Regions from separate parts of the Halalkalibacter lacteus genome, predicted to be linked through region 2. Evidence: riboswitches for the same ligand, from Rfam matches in the RefSeq annotation. Region 2 holds a riboswitch; each other region holds the start of a gene.

Region 1 (4,274 bases), on a different contig from region 2:
TTTTCACCACCGCTAAGCATTCGGAATTGAGTCTTTTGAAATTGGCTTATTTTTGTTAATTCCATGACCTCTTCAATGACTTTCCAATCAGCTTTTGATAGCTGTTTTAGAATCCCTTTTTGATGAGGGTAACGTCCAAGACTAATAATTTCTTCAACGGTATAATCAAATGACACTTGAACTTCTTGTGACAAGACAGCTACTTTTTTTGCTTTTTCAAGCTTCGAAAGAGACTTAATTGCTTTTCCAGATAGTAGAATATCCCCTTTTTGAATAGGTAACTGACCTGTAATGAGTTTAAATAGGGTTGTTTTTCCACTCCCATTTGGCCCAAGAAGTGCAAAAAACTCTCCTTTTTTAATTTCTAAATTAAGATCTTTAATAATGGGGGTATTTGTATATCCACCTACTAAATTTTCAACTTTCATCATCTTTCTCCCCCCCTCCCAATTCTTTCTCTAATCAATAATAGTGCAAATACTGGTGCACCTATTAAAGCCGTAATGATACCAATTGGTAGTTCTTTAGGAGCTATAATCGTTCTTGCAACTAAATCAGCTAAAATGAGAAAAGCTCCGCCTATTAACATTGATAAAGGAAGGACGTGTCGATGATTTGGGCCTGTTATAAGACGAACTAAATGTGGAATCACAAGACCGACAAACCCAATTGAACCAGATACAGCAACTGCTGCTCCTGTTAATAAAGATGCACCAATTAAAATATATGTTTTTCCTTTCTTTACATCTACACCAATATGATCTGCTGCGTCCTCGCCTAGCGCAAGTGCATTTAATTCTCGATAATGGATAAGTACAATGAATGATCCGACAAGCATAAATGGGATGATCAGGTGAACGTGGCTCCATCCCCTCATTCCAACACTTCCGTATAACCAATAAAGAATCTGTGTCATCGCATCTCGATCCCCTAATGAAATGACCAAAGAGGTAATGGCACCGATAAAAGCACTAATAATAATACCTGCTAATATAATTGTTTCAACAGCTAGACTTCTACTGCTTAACCTGACTAACCCAAACACAACAAGTAACGTAATAAAGCCACTAATAATCGCAACGATTGGAAGAGTGAAACTTCCTAAACCAACGATAGTAACTTGAAAAAACAGCACGAATACTGCACCTAGAGCAGCACCTGATGATACCCCAATCGTATAGGGATCAGCTAATGGGTTACGCAGGAGCCCTTGGAATGCTGCGCCTGCTAATGCTAGTGATGCTCCTACACAAAGAGCAAGTAGAACTCTTGGGAGACGGATATTCCAAATGATCATTTCTTCATTTCTCGGAATATCATCGAGCCATCCAATATTAAAAGTATTTTCTAATACGATATGTAAAATGGCAGGGACTGGAATGGTCACACTGCTTACTAATAAACCAAGGAGGGTTGTACCAAGTACAAACCCTCCGCTTAGCATATACAACCAAACAATTTTATTACTTAAATATTTCCGGATAGATGAGTTCCGCAAGTGTCTCCACTCCTTCGATTAAACGAGGACCAGGTCTAGTAACTGTATCGTTATCAACATCAAACACTTGTTCATTTTTTACAGCTGGTACCTCAACCCACCCATCACGTGTCAATACTGTTTCACTTGGATTTTCTACATAATATCCATAAGTAGTTATGATTACATCAGGATTTAATTGAACGATTTCTTCTTCCGTCAATTTCACCCAACCGTCATGATCTTCGGCAGCGTTAATAGCGTGAATGGACTCAAGCATTTCATGCATAAATGTATTTTGACCTGTCGTAAAAATATCTGGTGCCGGTGAAACTTCGACCCAGACTTTCTTTTTGTCAGTAATTGAATCTGCTTTTTCTTTGATTGCTTCATGGCGCTGTTGCATATCAGAAATGATTTCTTCTGCTTTATCCTTACTTCCTGTTGCAGCAGCAATCATTTCAATATTGCCATAAACATCAGTAAATGAAGTTGCACTTCCAACGACAAGCACGTTTATACCTGCTTCTTCAAACTGTTCTAATATTTCTGGATGAGAATTGAAATGATAATCCGATACAAGAGCCACATCTGGAAGCAGGGTTAGAATCAACTCTGCGTTCATATCTTGCGCGCCAACTTTTTCAACCTCTAATGCCTCAGCTGGATAGTTACAATAATCCGAAACACCGATTATTTTATCGCCCAATCCAAGTACAAAGGCAATTTCTGTGTTACTAGCTTGAATAGAGACGATCGATTCAGGCTCTGACTCAATTGTAACTTCTCGACCAGCATCGTCTGTGATCGTTACAGGAAACTGTTCTCCTTTATCCTCGTCCAACTCTACATTGTCATCAGAAATTATTTCCTCTTCCTCTAAGTTCACTTCATCTTGAATGCCTTGTTCTTGATCTTGTGTACCACAGCCTACAATAATAGCCATACTTAACAGAAGAACAATACTGAAAAGCCCCCACTTTTTGAAAATCTCGTTAATCACTGTTTTTCCCCCTTCTATTTTCAAGCACAAAAAAACGCTATTCCAGAGGAAAGCGTAGTGTAAAAAGGCATTTTATGTATACTTAGTCTACTCGAGACTGACTATAAACTTGCAACCTTCATAAAAGATTACTATGCACTTTAAACATTCCTTTCCTCGAGGAAGATTAAAAACATAATAGGCAGGTCTCCTGACTTACGAATCAACGGTTGGTTATCCCTTCCCATGCAGAATACACAGTGGATATTTGCTAACCTTCCTCAACGCTTACAGTGGCGGGACCGTGTTGGACTTACACCAACTTCCCTCTTAGTCTTAAATATTTATTATCATTTAAGAAACCTATTTGTTTACTATTCATTTTTTTGTTCTAAACGCTATTATAATAGAGTTTCCGTCCCTTGTAAATTGATTAATTCTTTTATCCGAAGCCACTTATAACTTATGACCATTTATTTTTGAAAATGAGGGGCTCTAACTGTTTTCTTTCTTCCCATTTAGAGGTTTCAAGAATTGGCTTATCTGGATATTCATCTGTGTAACCAATCGTTAGCAATGCAACAGGGTCAATGTGCGGTGGAATTTCTAGTATGTCGCGTACGTCTTGTTTTTTATAAAAGCTAACCCAGCCCATCGCTAACCCTTCAACACAAGCTGCTAACCACATATTTTGAATCGCACAAGCAGTTGATAGTTGATCCGTTTCAGGAATTGAGTTGCGTCCTAAGACATGGGATCCACCTCGTGTCGGGTCACATGTCACACAAATAGTTAGAGGAGATTCTTTTATTCCTTCAATTTTCAAACTCAGAAAATGAGATTGTTTCTTTTCTTGTTCTTCATAATGAATAGCAAGAGCTCTTCTTTCTTTGTCAGCCGCCCAGGCAAGACGTTCTTTCACTTCTTGTGACGTAACCATTATAAAATTCCATGGTTGCATAAATCCTACTGATGGTGCATGGTGAGCAGCATGAAGTAGGTTATATATCAATTCTTCAGGAATAGGCGTTGGTTGAAATGTTCGAATATCTCTTCTTTTATAAATGACCTTATAAAATGCTTTCTTTTCTTCTTCGGTAAACATTTGATTCCTCCAACTCGTCTAATTCGTTAAAGTCATACTGCCTTTTCTTCAAAATCACTTTTCACCAAGAGTGTGGACCAATGAACGTGTATAAGGATGTTTTAGCTGTCGTAAGTCCCAATTTCTAAATGTTTCTACAATTTCGCCTTGATACATAACAGCTACTCGATCACACAATGTTTGAGCAGATTGAAGATCATGAGTAATAAATAAATACGATACCTGTTCTTTTTTTTGGATATGTTTTAACATATTTACAATGGATTCTTGAGAGTCCCTATCTAAACTAGCAATCGATTCATCAAAAATAATAAGATCCGGTTGTACTGCTAATGCCTTAGCGATACATACGCGCTGTTTCTGCCCTCCACTTAATTGATGCGGGTACCTTGATAAGTATGAATGATCAAGACCTACTAGCTTTAACAATTTGAAAAACATTTTTTCCCACTCTACTTTTTGTTCAGGAAAAAAATTAGTAATGGGTTCTTTCAAGATTTCTTCTACACGCATTTTTGGATGTAAGGAAGTAGATGAGTCTTGTAATACTAGTTGGATACGTTTATAAATAGCTAAATCTGTCATCTTTTTCCCATGTATAGCTTGACCGTCTAGAAGAATCTTTCCTGCTGATAATGTTTCCAATTTCATAATTAATTTAGCTAATGTACTTTTTCCACTACCACTTTCTCCAACAACCGCCACGCATT
Region 2 (4,274 bases):
ACAACTCGCACTTTTCCCGGAATCACGTTTCCATCCGAAGTAATCCGTGGATTTTGCATCGGAGTATCTATTTGACTCGCCAAATCATTTGCTAATTGGTTCAGTTTCTCTTCATCCAGAGATTGCTCTACAAAATAACCAAAATCATTTAAAAGAATGTCATGAACTAAATCATTAAATTCATCTTTCAAATCAACTTTCCAATAAACAGGTGCTTTCCAATTCGTCTCCGTTTGAAAATAAGAAGAGTGAACAGCAACTGGTTTCAACTCTTCTGCTGACAGATCGTTACTACATGCAACAAGTAAAAAAAGAACACAAAAAAACAAACTCTTTTTCATATATTGTTTCCCCCTCAAAACAGCCCACACATTTATCAATATATGAAAAGACATTTGAATCATTCCAGACAATCCATGCTTTTTTCAAATAAAATCCATACCAAAAACCTGCTACTTAGTTGACTACAATTTAAACATTTCATTTCAAAAAAAAAAACCACACAATATAGTTGCGTGGTTTCTTAATCATCTATTTCGTTCGCTTTCCACCTTTAAATACGATCGCACTTCTTTCATATTCCACATCTTTCACTTTTAGACGATGGTTTACCACTCGTGCAATCGCAAAAAAATAATCGGAAAGACGATTTAAATATTTTAAAACAATTGGGTTCGTCTCATCAACTTCACGATGTAGCCTTGTCACATAACGTTCCGCACGTCTTGTAACCGTTCGGCACACATGAAGAGTTGATGCTTGCAAAGACCCACCTGGTAAGATAAAGCGCTCTAATTCTGGCGCTTCTTGAATGTAGACATCAATTCGCTCCTCGAGAAAATCAATCATCTCTTGTTTTGCCTTATACGGATGTTTTTCAGATGCCTTCATCATAGCTAAATCACCACCACAATCGAACAGTTCATGCTGAATTTTCACAAGTTCCTCCTTTATATCAGGAAAAATCGCATCATCTAACTGAGCTACGACCTGGCCAACAAAAGAATTAAGTTCATCCGTTGTCCCATAAGCAACCACTCTTGTATCATCTTTATCCAATCTCCCACCTATAACACTTGTCTTTCCCTCATCACCTGTACGTGTATATAACTTCATAACGTTCCCCCTACTATATTTGTTTAGAATTGATTTTGTGTTCAATCACATTAAAAAACAAATGATTCAAGATAGAAATTCTAAATAAATACTGCATAATCTTGAAAACATTTCATAGTCTTTATTTCATTTTTGTATTTTTCAGTATACATGAAAAACAAATCTATGACAGTATTTTTTTAAAATGGTCATCGTCTTACTAGATTGGCAAAGGGAAATTTTCAAAATAGAATAAAACTATTGACATAGCCCATCACTCTACGCTAGAGTTTAAAACAATCTCATATGTTGGAAATTGGTACTTTAAATATTTATTTAAAGTTTAAAAGGGAATTCGGTGTAAATCCGGAGCGGTCCCGCCACTGTAATAGAGGAGTTATCGTGACCTGTGTCACTGGCAAAAGCCGGGAAGACCACGATAATGATGATACTAAAGCCAGGAGACCTGCCTATTTCAACAACACTGCTTTACCTACGGGAGATAGGGAGGTGTTAACAATACTTCATTGATTATTCTATGGATATCGTTACCCTTTTTCTGGTAATGATGTCTTTTTTTGTTACAAAAAAATTTGGAGGTTATGACATTGAACGTAATTAAAACTAGTAATCTTGGCTATCCTCGCATTGGCGAGAAACGCGAATGGAAGAAAACACTTGAAGCTTATTGGGCTTCAACAATTTCAGAAAAAACCTTTTATAAGCAAATGAAAAAGTATCGACTCCATTATTTACAAACACAAATTGATAAAAAAGTTGATCTTATTCCAGTTGGTGATTTTTCATTTTACGATCATGTACTTGATACGGCAACGATGTTTGGATTCGTTCCAGATCGCTTTTCTTATTCAGATGGTCCGGTATCTCTATCAACATATTTTTCAATGGCTCGGGGAAGTAAGGATACCCCTGCTTGCGAAATGACAAAATGGTTTGATACAAACTATCACTTTATCGTTCCTGAATTGGAAGAACGGAAACCTGCCTTGGTTTGGAATAAACCACTTGAAGCATTTTTAGAAGCAAAACATGAGTTAAACATCATTGGAAAACCCGTCATCATCGGTCCTTTCACCTTTTTAAAGCTATCAAAAGGATACGAAGAACAAAAATTTGAAAGTCAGTTGAAAAACTTAGCGCAAGTCTATATTCAATTACTCCTTGAATTAGCTGACGCTGGAGCTCCAATTGTTCAAATCGATGAGCCTTATCTTGTAATGGATCTTTCAACTGAAGAAATGACGCTATTCTCAAACCTTTATAATGAAATTACAAAACAAGTACCACATCTTGATATTATTATTCAAACATATTTCGAAGCAGTTTCTCATTATAAAGAGGTGGTAAACCTACCCGTTAAAGGGATCGGGTTAGACTTTGTCAGTGGCTTAAATGAAAATGTGACAGCAATCAAGAAATATGGATTTCCTAAAGATAAACTGCTTGGTATAGGAATCATTGACGGCCGAAACATTTGGAAATCAAATCTAGAAGAGAATCATCGCTTTTTAACTGAACTGGCAGCTTATGTTCCAATTGAAAACCAAATATTGCAGCCTTCTACTAGCTTGCTGCATGTTCCAGTCAGTCTTGAACATGAAACAGAATTAGAGCCAATTATTAAAAAAGCTTTGGCATTTTGCAAAGAAAAACTTGATGAATTATGCCTGTTAAGAGATGTAACCGTTGATTGTAATGATCAAAACAAGCAATCATTATTAAAATATAAGCAATCATTTGAAGCCTTGGAGAAATCAGAATGGCGAGTGAAGCAGGAACGCCCATTACTACCTACGACTCGACCTTTATCTTTTTCAGATCGATACCATCTACAGCAACAAAAATGGGATTTGCCACTGCTGCCAACAACAACAATAGGGAGCTTTCCACAAACAAAAGAAATTCGTCAAACGCGTTTTAAGTGGAGAAAAGGTGAACTTTCAAATGAAGCATACGAATCACACATTTACTCAGCTATTGAAAAATGGATTCACATTCAAGAAGAGTTGGCACTTGATGTCCTTGTACACGGAGAGTTTGAAAGAAATGATATGGTTGAATTTTTTGGAGAAAAATTAGCAGGATTTACGTTTTCAAAAAATGGCTGGGTTCAATCATATGGTTCTCGTTGTGTGAAGCCTCCTATCATCTTTGGAAATGTATCATTCATAGAACCGATGACATTAAAAGAAACAGCTTATGCACAATCTCTAACAAATAAACCGGTAAAAGGGATGGTAACTGGGCCTGTAACAATTTTAAATTGGTCGTTTGTCCGAAATGACATTTCGAATCAAGAAGTCGCTTTTCAAATTGCAGAGGCCATCTTAAAAGAAGTCCAAGTGCTTGAAGCCAATGGAATTACGATGATTCAAGTAGATGAGCCTGCACTTAGAGAGGGCTTACCTCTAAAAGAAGAAAAACATCAAAACTATCTTACATGGGCTATAGAAGCATTCCGCATGAGTACTTCAGCAGTGAAAGATACAACACAAGTTCATACTCATATGTGTTATAGCGATTTCAACGAGATCATTAATGCGATAAAAGCATTAGATGCTGACGTTATTTCTATTGAGACGTCAAGAAGTCATGCTGAATTGATTCAAGCATTTGAAACAACCGTCTATGACAAAGGCATTGGACTCGGAGTCTATGATATACATAGCCCACGAGTTCCAAAGAATGAAGAGATGCTATCTATTATCGAACGCGCCCTCTCCGTCTTACCAGCTAACCTCTTCTGGGTTAATCCAGACTGCGGACTAAAAACCCGTGGTGAAACAGAAACCGTTGCTGCCTTAAAAAATATGGTCACTGCTGCAAAAGTTGCTCGAACAAAAATTGCAGAAAAACAACTAAGTAACTAAAAGGAGATGGTTTAAGAATGAGATATGAACTTGTCCGCTTCCTGCGAAATACGTGTGATGAAAAAGTAATGAATGCTTTTATCAAGAATATGGATGCAAAAAGTTTAGAGACATTGTTTCATTATCTATCTTTGACCGATATCAAAACGAAAGAGCGCTGGATTGCAATCTATCATAATTTGATCAATAGTTAATGTACAGAAGAACCGAGCTTGTCTTAACAAGGTCTAACCCCGACAAACACTTGTCGGGGTTAGGTTTTAATTATTGAATATACATGGGATAAAA
Region 3 (4,274 bases), on a different contig from region 2:
TTTTAATTTCTCCGTAATGATCTCTGGAGTAGCTGTAGGAATTCGAAGATGAATTTGATGGTGCGGCGTATATTCCATCGTTCCTTCGTCACCAACAACTTCAGCAAGAGCCAACATTTGTTTCGGAGTGAATTGCTTGTTAGCAACACCCGTACTAACAGCCAGTTCAAAAATAGAGACAACAGGGTTATTTACGGTCTTCGTTTCTTGTATTTGACTGGACATACCTTTTACTTTACTAAGCGCCTCTTGGGCAAGTTCTAGAGACGTCTTCTTAGGAACAACCGTTTCAACTGCTGTGGCAGCCGTTTGATCCTTTGCGAGGTCCATATCATTTTTTCCTTCGTGCAACGCCCAAGGTTCATTTTCGTGTCGTAATCGTTCATGCGGCTTTAATCGCTGTTCCGTTGTATGTAACGTATACTTCCGTTGATACCCCCTTGGTGTGATCATTTTATTATCATAGAGAACGGTAGATGAATTTCCGATAACAACCGTCGTTAACATCCCAATATCATAGTTCAGCATGTTTTCAAGGTCTGTAATGACAATATGTTCGCGCTCACGATAAGCACTTTTCACAAGACCAACTGGTGTTTTCGGTGAACGATACTCAAGTAGAATTCTTTGAGCCTCTTGAATCTGTCTCGTTCTCCGACCACTTTTTGGATTATATAAACTAATAACAAAGTCAGCTTGTGCGGCTGCTTCAATTCGTTTTGCAATAAGATCCCATGGAGTTAAGTGGTCACTTAAACTAATCGTACATGCATCGTGCATAATCGGTGCTCCTAGTAAGGATGCGCACGAGTTACTGGCAGATACACCTGGAATCACCTCGACACTTACCCCAGTTGCTTCTGTCCAGCCTTGTTCCATTAACACCTCATAAACCAGTCCTGCCATCCCATAAACACCAGCATCACCACTTGAAATAACAGCAACTGTTTTCCCTTCTTCAGCGAGACGAACGGCCGCCTGCGCACGACTCACCTCTTCAGACATACCCGTACTAATAATTTCTTGATTCGTTAATAAATCTTGTACCAAATCAACGTATGTTTTATAGCCAATGATGTAATCACTTTCTTGGATTGCTGTTTGTGCCCTGTTCGTCATATGATCAAAACTACCAGGTCCAAAGCCGATAACAAGTAATTTTCCAAGCATTATGCATACCTCCTTTTATAAGATGTTGTTCAAAAGGGTTGGTTTTTACCTTTTTGAACAACATCGAAGCAATGAGCGTAGTCGCTGTATATGGTGAGAGAAGTATCTCTCACCTTAAGCATGCTATGAGTGAGTTTCTCCATAGCATGCGCACAGCGAGCGGAGCCATTGCATCACCTTTTTGAATCCACACTCTTAGCTCAATAAACAAGAACAACCTATACCTTTGTCTTTGCCACTTTCGAAACGCCCTTAATTCTAGCAGTCGTATTCTTAGCTAGCATTTCACTATTTTCAAAGTCATAAATTAAAAATTCTTGTAAGTCAACTGACGGATCTAGATGGCTTTTAATAATAGAACGCCCGATTTCTGTTGAAGTAGCTGAGTACCAATTTCCCTCAGGGTAAACAATAACAACACACGCATCCTTACAACGACCATTACATCTTGTCCGCGATGTATGAATTTGCTGATCTAATTCAAGGTTCTTTATTTCTTCTCGAATAGCTATAGTAATTTCTTCCCCATCCTTCCTCATACAGCTAGATCCATTACAAATCAGAACATGTTTTTTTGTACCCGTTAAATTCCAAGTAGTCATAATCTATTCCTCCTTATTTACTTCCAGAATTTATTGATGAAAGTTGAAAATAAAAATACACCTCTATCAATAGATAGAGGTGCAGATAAATGGCATACAAGTTTACGTAGCATCTATTCTACATTTCTCTACCTATGACCCGTAGGTATTGAAGCAATTTCAAACAAAGGCAGGTTTCCTGACTTAGGTTCATCATTTCAATGCGTCTTCCCGATATACTCAGTGACTTTATACAATGAAATTCCCCATTACAGTGGCGGGACCGTGACGGATTTACACCGTGCTTCCCTTTTAAACATAACCAGTGGTTATGCACCTTTGTTTGGATTCTTAACTTAAATTATAGTTCTGGCTTTCTATTACATTTACAGTAGCGTGGATACGGCTTTTCCTCTTTTAAATAAAAATGCACCTCTATCTATAGATAGAGGTGCAAAATAAATGGCATACAAACATAAGTAGCATCTATTCTACACTTCTCTACCTATGACCCGTAGGTATTGAAGCAATTTCAAACAAAGGCAGGTCTCCTGACTTAGGTTCATCATTTCATTGCGTCTTCCCGATATACTCAGTGACTTTATACAATGAAATTCCCCATTACAGTGGCGGGACCGTGACGGATTTGCACCGTACTTCCCTTTTAAGCATAACTAGAGCTATGCACCTTTGTTATTGCATTTTTTTAAAATCATTTTTCTAAATGGTTTTATAAATTATTTCGATATATACAGTAGCAGGACATTAGACTGTAACTGTATTCCCTGCTACCTAAATAAAAAGAGTAGTTTATATTCACTGTCTATTAAACTACTCTTCAGTATATTTAGCAAGTATATATTTTGTACAAGTACTAAAAAAAACCTTTTATTTCATAAAATAAATCCTTCTATTTACAAAGTGACAAAAGAAAGATAAAATTTAAATCGTAACAATTACTATTTAAAACCACGTGTAAATGGAATTTTCACTTACATTAATATTTATACATGATCGCATGTGTAAGAGTTTAAAAGGAGGATTTATTTAATGAAAAAAGTACCTGTTACTGTACTAAGTGGTTATTTAGGTTCCGGTAAAACCACTTTATTAAACCACATCTTAACGAATCGTGAAGGGTTGAAAGTCGCTGTTATCGTAAATGATATGAGTGAAGTGAACATTGATGCTAAGCTTGTTAAAGACAATGGATTTTCGAGAACGGAGGAAAAACTAGTAGAGCTTCAAAATGGCTGTATTTGCTGTACTCTTCGTGAGGACTTAATGCAAGAAGTCGAGCGAATAGTTGATGCAGGAGATATCGATTATATCGTGATTGAATCGTCGGGCATTAGTGAGCCTGTACCAGTCGCCCAAACATTTACGTATATTGATGAAGAAATTGGTGTAGATTTAACGAAAAAGTGTAAGCTAGACACAATGGTGACCGTTGTTGATGCGAATCGTTTTTGGGATGATTATGCATCAGGTGAATCATTACTTGATCGTAAAGAAGGTACAGATGAATCTGATACGCGTGAAATTTCAGACCTTCTCGTTGATCAGATTGAATTTGCCGATGTGATTATTCTTAATAAAGTTGAAATGTTACAAGAAGTTGATAAAAATGAATTACTGAACTTCATGAGGAAATTAAATGCAGACGCAAATATTATTCCTACATCATTCTCTAAGGTAGAATTGTCTTCTATTTTACATACAGGCAAATTCGACTTTGATAAAGTGAGTCAGTCTGCTGGATGGATTAAGGAATTAAATGAAGAGCACAAACCAGAAACGGAGGAATACGGTGTCTCTTCATTTGTTTATCGAAGTAGAAAACCATTTCACCCAGAGCGTCTAATGAACTGGCTGGAAAATTGGCCTGTTGATGTTGTACGAGCGAAAGGGTTCATTTGGGTCGCTTCCAGAAATCAGATGGCTGGATTGATTTCACAGTCAGGGTCTATCGTTACCATTCAAGGTGCCGGAGAGTGGGTTGCAGCGTATTCTGAAGAAGAAAGACAGAAAGCACTCCTTGAGGAGCCTGAGCTACAAGCAAAATGGGACCCAGAATTCGGTGATCGAATGACAGAATTAGTCCTAATCGGTATTGATATGAATCATGAACAAGTTAGAGGTTCCCTTGATCAATGTGTATTAACAGATAGTGAGATGACTTCAGATTGGACTAAGATTCCCGATCCACTTCCACAATATGTTGAAGCTTAAAAAAAATCGTATAAATCTTTTATGTGAATGTTGAAAAAAGGCTGTTGATATCAATTGATCTCAACAGCCTTACTGTTTATAGATTTCTATAAAAGAATTATAACTTTTTTGAAACTTTCTTTACTATTTCCCTGTCTTTTTCAACACCTTTCATCGTTCCTTCACTTAGTTCAAAGCATCTCCCATTAAATGAATGACTTACTTTGTCTTCTAGCCTATTTCCTGTCATTAGCGATTCAACAAATCGTGGAGCATCCTCACTAGACATTTCCTTATACCAGTGACCATCGG

The links. Region 2 has a riboswitch for cobalamin ahead of metE (5-methyltetrahydropteroyltriglutamate--homocysteine S-methyltransferase). Riboswitches for the same ligand answer to the same signal wherever they lie in the genome.
Region 1: linked by a shared signal. The riboswitch ahead of SAZ04_RS02495 (ABC transporter substrate-binding protein) and the one ahead of metE (5-methyltetrahydropteroyltriglutamate--homocysteine S-methyltransferase) in region 2 are both predicted to bind cobalamin.
Region 3: linked by a shared signal. The riboswitch ahead of SAZ04_RS02410 ((2Fe-2S) ferredoxin domain-containing protein) and the one ahead of metE (5-methyltetrahydropteroyltriglutamate--homocysteine S-methyltransferase) in region 2 are both predicted to bind cobalamin.

What each region holds. Positions count from the first base shown of each region.
Region 1 is NZ_JAWRVL010000002.1:214,579-218,852, reverse strand. It holds gene SAZ04_RS02505 (adenosylcobinamide amidohydrolase) at 1-431, opposite strand, end outside; gene SAZ04_RS02500 (FecCD family ABC transporter permease) at 428-1,498, opposite strand; gene SAZ04_RS02495 (ABC transporter substrate-binding protein) at 1,464-2,477, opposite strand; cobalamin riboswitch at 2,644-2,841, opposite strand; gene bluB (5,6-dimethylbenzimidazole synthase) at 2,923-3,564, opposite strand; gene SAZ04_RS02485 (ABC transporter ATP-binding protein) at 3,619-4,274, opposite strand, start outside.
Region 2 is NZ_JAWRVL010000026.1:7,290-11,563, forward strand. It holds gene SAZ04_RS16735 (VanW family protein) at 1-341, opposite strand, end outside; gene SAZ04_RS16740 (cob(I)yrinic acid a,c-diamide adenosyltransferase) at 532-1,116, opposite strand; cobalamin riboswitch at 1,396-1,583, shown strand; gene metE (5-methyltetrahydropteroyltriglutamate--homocysteine S-methyltransferase) at 1,698-3,986, shown strand; gene SAZ04_RS16750 (hypothetical protein) at 4,004-4,180, shown strand; gene SAZ04_RS16755 (ATP-binding protein) at 4,247-4,274, opposite strand, start outside.
Region 3 is NZ_JAWRVL010000002.1:197,762-202,035, reverse strand. It holds gene cobJ (precorrin-3B C(17)-methyltransferase) at 1-1,170, opposite strand, end outside; gene SAZ04_RS02410 ((2Fe-2S) ferredoxin domain-containing protein) at 1,389-1,772, opposite strand; cobalamin riboswitch at 1,924-2,107, opposite strand; cobalamin riboswitch at 2,276-2,458, opposite strand; gene SAZ04_RS02405 (GTP-binding protein) at 2,802-3,983, shown strand; gene SAZ04_RS02400 ((2Fe-2S) ferredoxin domain-containing protein) at 4,081-4,274, opposite strand, start outside.